3 regions of the Alteromonas sp. Cnat3-28 genome follow, and region 2 is predicted to be linked to each of the others. Evidence: predicted binding sites of a transcription regulator. Region 2 holds the regulator's gene; each other region holds the start of a gene.
What was found. Region 2 encodes MetJ, which represses methionine synthesis genes. Its sites were predicted from a motif close to TAGACGTCTAGACGTCTA; they were not measured.
Positions count from the first base shown of each region.

Region 1 (2,275 bases), on a different contig from region 2:
AGCAGCGCCGTTTAGTTGGCCGCTTTCCAATGCCTTCGCAAGCGCATCGATATCTACCACAGTACCGCGAGACGCGTTAATCAAAATGCTGCCTTTCTTCATTTGAGACAGTTCTTTTTCACCAATCATATCTTGAGTTTGTGGTGTTTCAGGAACGTGAAGTGAAACAACGTCAGAGGTATTAAGCAGCTTTTCAAGCGATTTTACTTGGGCAGAATTACCTAGCACAAGCTTGTCTTCGATATCGAAAAATTGAACGCGCATACCTAGGTGTTCAGCAAGAATACTCAGCTGTGTGCCTATATGACCATAACCAATGATACCAAGTGTCTTACCACGGGCTTCATATGAGCCGACTGCCGTTTTTTCCCACTCACCGCGGTGAGCCTTGGCATTTTTACTCGGCACCTGGCGAAGCAAAAGGATAATTTGGCCAAGTACAAGTTCTGCAACCGAACGAGTGTTGGAAAATGGCGCGTTAAACACGGGAATGCCGCGGCGTTGGGTGGCTTCAAGATCAACTTGGTTGGTGCCAATACAGAAACAACCGATAGCCACAAGCTTTTGTGCTGCTTCAACTACCTTCTCTGTAATTTGAGTACGCGAGCGAATACCAACAAAGTGGGCGTCTTTAATTTTCTCAATTAACTCGTCTTCAGGAAGAGAGGTCTTGAGAAATTCAATATTGCTATACCCATTGCTTTTTAGTGTCTCCAAAGCACTTTGGTGAACACCTTCCAACAACAAAATTCGGATCTTATCCTTCTCTAATGAAACTTTGCTCATGAACTCGCTATCTCTCACTGATGTAATTTTGGTTTGCTTGCACCGCCAATCCAAGACTCTCAGAAACCTGCCAGTATGAAACACAAAGCTGTGTTTAACCTGCGCTGCAACGACATCGCTTTGCAGCTCTGAAAGCCTTGCTTGGGCGTTATTGCTACCAAGCTTTTATAATCACGTTGATTGCTTTCGTTATTAAGGAATTGGCCTTAACTAACGTAAAAGTTGAGACGCTTAGTGAACTTCTTTTAAGGACATCTAGACGTCTAAACGGAAACTAACAGAAAACGCGTTAAGTTGAAAGTAGTATTTTGTATAGCTTTTCACCGCACTATACGTCTTACTCAGTTATCACTTAAAGGTTTCAACACCACTATCTGTAGCACTTAGCACTATGTCCGCGCCTCGTAGTGCGAAAATGCCGTTCGTTACCACGCCAGGAATATTATTTATTTTTTGTTCTAGCTCACGAGGATTCAGAATCTCAAGGTTGTGAACATCTAAAATAACGTTGCCGTTATCGGTGACAACACCTTGTCTATATTCAGGATCGCCACCAAGCTTTACTAGCTCTCGTGCTACGAAAGAGCGAGCCATGGGAATAACTTCAACGGGAAGGGGGAACGAGCCCAATACAGGAACGCGCTTACTTTCATCAACAATACACACAAACGTGGTCGCCGCACCGGCTACAATTTTCTCGCGAGTGAGTGCTGCGCCTCCGCCTTTAATCATATGCTTGTGTTCGGTCACTTCATCGGCACCGTCGATATAAACCGATAGATTGCTGACTTCGTTTAACTCGAATACCTCAATGCCTAAGGCTTTTAAACGCTCGGTAGAGGCTTCTGAACTTGATACTGCGCCTTCAATTTTGTGTTTAATTTTACCGAGTTCTTCAATAAAGAAATTTACGGTAGAACCTGTACCCACACCGACAATGCTGTCTGCTTCAACATATTCGATGGCTGCTTTGGCTACGGCTTGTTTTTTTGCGTTCTGATCCATGGTCAATCTCCGACTTATTGTGTTCGCAAGTGTAACTTATAAGCGCACGTGAACCCACAAGTTCGTATGTTCAATTTGTTATAATGACTATCACGGTTTAGTGAATTGCAGTGTGCGCGAGGGCGTCACGATGGCATCAAGGGGGACATCCCATGGTGCAACGGGCAGAGCATCTACTTCTTGAATGTCGTGGGCAATACCCACTAACTTAGGCGTTTTACTAACCGAAAATGAATGTGAATCTGGCGCGCGTTGGGTAAAACTCAAAGTTCGGTCGTAGTAGCCGCCCCCCATACCCAGGCGATTGCCGTTTACATCAAACCCTACAAGCGGCATAAGAATAACGTCGCATTGCCTAACAGGAACGACGTTTTCACACGACAATACTGGCTCTTCAATGTTGTACTTATTCTTCACCAATTGAGAGTGCTGGGCATAAGACAAAAATAACAAATGTCCTTTACATACAGGGTGTAATACAGGT
Region 1 is NZ_JAKREY010000006.1:219,155-221,429, forward strand. It holds gene serA (phosphoglycerate dehydrogenase) at 1-786, opposite strand, end outside; gene rpiA (ribose-5-phosphate isomerase RpiA) at 1,135-1,791, opposite strand; gene MHM87_RS08705 (5-formyltetrahydrofolate cyclo-ligase) at 1,882-2,275, opposite strand, start outside.
Region 1: a site for MetJ is predicted at 1,043-1,060, ahead of serA (phosphoglycerate dehydrogenase). Genes of this name have one in related genera too.

Region 2 (2,275 bases):
CAGATAACGCCTATAAGTACACAGGTAAAGGAAACTTGGTTGCCGTTATCAGTAACGGAACCGCGATTTTAGGGTTGGGTAACCTAGGCCCACTGGCATCGAAACCTGTTATGGAAGGTAAAGCCCTTCTGTTTAAACGCTTTGCTGGCCTGGATGCCATTGACATTGAAGTGAAGCATCGTACAACCGAAGAGTTCATTAATACAGTAGCGAATATCGCTGACACATTTGGCGGCATTAACTTAGAAGACATTAAAGCGCCTGAATGCTTTGAGATTGAACAAGAGCTAATTAAGCGCTGTAAAATTCCGGTATTTCATGATGATCAGCACGGTACCGCTATTGTAACTGCAGCGGGCATGCTTAATGCTCTGGAAATTCAAGGTAAAAGCATAGAGAGCGCTAAAATCGTGTGTATGGGTGCCGGTGCAGCAGCGGTCGCTTGTATGGAACTGCTTATAAAGTGTGGTGCCCAGCGTGAGCGTATTTATATGCTAGACAGAAAAGGCGTTATCCATACTCGTCGCGAAGACTTAACTGAGCACAAAAAGCTATTTGCTAACAATACTGACAAGCGTACGCTTGAAGACGTAATGGAAGGTGCGGATATTTTTGTTGGTGTGTCAGGACCGGATGTTTTACCACCAGAAACACTGGCCTTGATGGCTGAAAACCCAATTGTATTTGCATGTTCTAACCCAGACCCTGAGATAAAGCCTGAACTTGCTCACGAAGTACGTAAAGATCTTATTATGGCTACCGGACGCTCGGACTACCCTAACCAGGTTAACAACGTACTGTGTTTCCCGTTTATTTTCCGTGGCGCACTAGATGTTCGTGCAACGGCCATTAACGATGAAATGAAAGTAGCGGCAGTAGAAGCCCTTCGTGCTATCACGAAGGAGCCTGTACCAGAAGAAGTACTAGCTGCCAGTAAGAGTACTAGTCTGACATTTGGTAAGGAGTACATTATTCCTAAACCTATGGACCCGCGTTTATGCGAGCGTATTGCTACCGCCGTATCTAAGGCTGCGATTGAATCTGGCGTTGCACGCGTGCCTGAAAGCCCAGAAGAATAAAATTCTGGCGCATTAGGCAAAAAAATGGAGGGGCTAGTGCTCAACCTTTATTTGCTAAAAAGTGCGCTTAGAGAATACAAGTACATAAAAAACGGCGCCGTGTTGTAGGTTATCAACTAGCAATAACTTACAACAAAGCGCCGTTTCTCTTTAATACCAAATATCAGTCGTCTTCCGACACATCGTTTTCGAAGCTTGGATCAATACCCATTTCTTCCATAATGCGTCTTGCTTCAGCCGGTACGCGATTAGGATTGTCTTTGCGCAGGTCATCATCGTTAGGCAATGGTTGACCGGTAAACGCATGTAAAAATGCTTCACACAACAGTTCTGAATTAGTGGCGTGACGCAGATTATTGATTTGGCGGCGAGTACGCTCATCAGTAAGCGCCTTAAGCACATTAATAGGTATAGAGACAGTGACTTTCTTTACCTGTTCGCTCTTCTTGCCATGCTCTGCGTAGGGGTGAATATATTTACCGTTCCATTCTGCCATTGTACTAACTCGGTCTACTCTTTTTTATGTTATGAAGAGAAATTCTAAACAAGTTCACGAAAAGGTCAATTGAGCAGTGTAAACCTCTTGACGTCTAGACATATATTCTTTAATTTAGACGTCTAAACGTCTATAAGAATACATTTTTGAGAGAAAAAGCCATGGTTTCTTACGCACAAGGTATCGATGCATTAAACCAGTCCCTGTCGGAACTGCGTGATATTGATGTATCTTTTGAATTCTTTCCGCCTAAAACGGAAGCCATGGAACAGACCCTGTGGAAGTCAGTTGAACGTCTAGCGCCACTAAAGCCAAGCTACATGTCGGTAACCTACGGCGCGAATAGCGGTGAGCGTGACAGAACCCACGACGTTGTAAAACGCATTCAGCAGCAAACCGGTGTCGCGGCGGTTCCTCACTTGACCTGTGTTGATGCTAGCCGTGATGAGCTTAAGCAAATTGCAAAAGACTACTGGGACTCAGGTATTCGCCGTATTGTTGCGCTTCGTGGCGATTTACCGCCAGGAGTAGAAAAGACAGAGATGTATGCCTCTGATCTTGTTGCCTTGCTAAAAGACGTTGCCGATTTTGATATTTCTGTTGCTGCCTATCCAGAGAAGCACCCTGAAGCACCAAATGCGCAGTTTGATTTACTAAACCTTAAGCGCAAAGCAGAAGCAGGTGCCACAGAAGCGATAAC
Region 2 is NZ_JAKREY010000007.1:100,593-102,867, reverse strand. It holds gene MHM87_RS09295 (malic enzyme-like NAD(P)-binding protein) at 1-1,079, shown strand, start outside; gene metJ (met regulon transcriptional regulator MetJ) at 1,243-1,575, opposite strand; gene metF (methylenetetrahydrofolate reductase) at 1,737-2,275, shown strand, end outside.

Region 3 (2,275 bases), on a different contig from region 2:
GCCCAGCTAGCTGTAAGCGCACTGCAAGCATCGCCGCAAGGGCTAATTAAACTTACCGCTCCCGTAGCGTTTGGCGAAGCCTTTATCGCGCCTTTGCTCAATACCTTTATGCAAAAGTACGCTGGCATTAGCGTGCAATGCACGTTCTCCAATGAAAAACTCGATATTGTGGAGCAAGGCCTCGACCTTGCCATACGCATTGGCAAATTAGAAGACTCGACACTTGTAGCTAAAAAGCTGGCTACACGTCATTTGTTTGTATGCGGTAGCAAAGACTATTTTTCTCAACACTCGATGCCAAAATCTCTACAAGAGCTTAAGGAACATACTTTGTTGGTAGGCTCCCAACCCAACTGGAGGTTCGTTGTAAATAAAGAAGTGCAAACGTTGCCAGTGCAAGGACGTGTGCGATACAACAGTGGCAACGCACTCTGTAGCGCTGCTTTGGCAGGATTGGGGCTTACCCAGCTACCTGGGTTTTATGTGCGTGAAGCATTGGCACGCGGCGAATTGATAGAGGTATTACCAGAATATAAAGACAAGCAAGAAGCTATTTGGGCAGTATTTCCTTCCAATAGAAATGTTGCGCCAAAGATTCGTTTACTGGTTGATTTCCTTGCCCAAAATATCATGGATGATCGCTAGGAAAACAAACAAAGTAAGCCTTGTGTGCCTTAATAAGCAATATTCCGTGTAGAGTATTTCACTTTTTGCAATACAGTGTAGTGAAAACTGCGGTTGACATATAGACGTCTATACGGCAAATTGCTTGTATGAAAAAGATTCTACTTACTCGCACCACCATTATGTTAATTACCACCTTAAAAAGGGCGGTCGCTGACTAGTGCAAGTAAGCAAAAGACAACGAAAGCCCGCCTAACACAGAGCGGGCTTTTTTTTACACACGTTTTAGCATGCGTAACCTTAAGGAGCAGCATATGAAAGTCTTAAAGTTTGGGGGTTCTTCTCTAGCCGATGCACCGCGATATATGCGCGTTATGGAGATTAGCACGGCGACCCACCAAACCGACGGTGCTGCGGTTGTACTCTCTGCCCCAAAGGGGGTAACGAACGCGCTTTCACTACTATGTGAACAAGCAGCCGCGGGTGAAGATTTCCAGCCGTTATTCAATAAGTTGAACGACACGGTTTCCGGCATTGCCAACAACCTAAACGAAGAACTCGACGGGTTTGCACATGCAAGCGTGGTAGAATTCATTAATAGTCACCTTTCAGTATTAAAACAGCACCTTGAAGGTATTAAGCTACTCGGTGTTGCACCTGATAATGTCGCTGCCGGTATTCTAAGTATTGGTGAGTACATCTCGGTGACGCTTTTTAGCGCTATGCTATCTGCTAAAGGTATCGCTAATCGCGTTATTGACCCGGTTAAGTATGTGCTGGCCGAAGGCGATTACCTAGACAGCATTGCCGATGTGTCGCTTAGTAAAGCGCGCTTTTCAGATGTGCCTACTGACGGCAGTGAATTTCTGGTCATGCCGGGGTTTGTTGCTGCTAACGAAGCGGGCGACAAAGTCACGCTTGGGCGTAACGGCTCAGACTATTCAGCGGCCATTTTAGCGGCGTGTATAGACGCAAATTGCTGTGAAATTTGGACAGACGTAGATGGTGTTTATAACGCTGACCCGAACCAAGTTGAAGGGGCAGTGCTGTTAGACAAGCTTACCTATCAAGAAGCGATGGAGCTGTCTTATTTCGGTGCCAAGGTACTTCATCCGAAAACTATCGGTCCTATTGCCCAACACCACATCCCTTGTTTGATCAGAAACACACTAAACCCAGCTGCGCCAGGTACGCTAATCAGCAATGAAAAAAGCGAGGTGTGGACGTCAGTTAAAGGTATTTCACAGCTTGATAACGTCACCATGTTTAACGTTGCAGGCCCTGGCCTTAAAGGCATGGTTGGTATGGCAAGTCGTGTGTTTGAGGTGATGTCGAACGCCAATATTTCAATAAGCCTTATTACCCAGTCTTCTTCAGAATACTCAATTAGTTTCTGTATTCAAAGCAAAGACGCCAGTCGAGCGTTAACGCTTCTTGAAGATGCATTCGCGCTAGAGCTTCAAAATCAATTGCTAGACCCCATTGAAGTGCGTCATGACCTAGCCATTGTTACTTTGGTTGGTGACGGTATGCGTCAAACCAAAGGCTTGGCAGCGCGTTTCTTTAACTCGCTTGCCCAAGCGCGGGTAAACAACGTAGCTATTGCTCAAGGCTCTTCAGAGCGCTCTATTTCAACGGTAATTGAAAGTAA
Region 3 is NZ_JAKREY010000006.1:96,778-99,052, forward strand. It holds gene MHM87_RS08175 (LysR substrate-binding domain-containing protein) at 1-645, shown strand, start outside; gene thrA (bifunctional aspartate kinase/homoserine dehydrogenase I) at 939-2,275, shown strand, end outside.
Region 3: a site for MetJ is predicted at 747-764, ahead of thrA (bifunctional aspartate kinase/homoserine dehydrogenase I). Genes of this name have one in related genera too.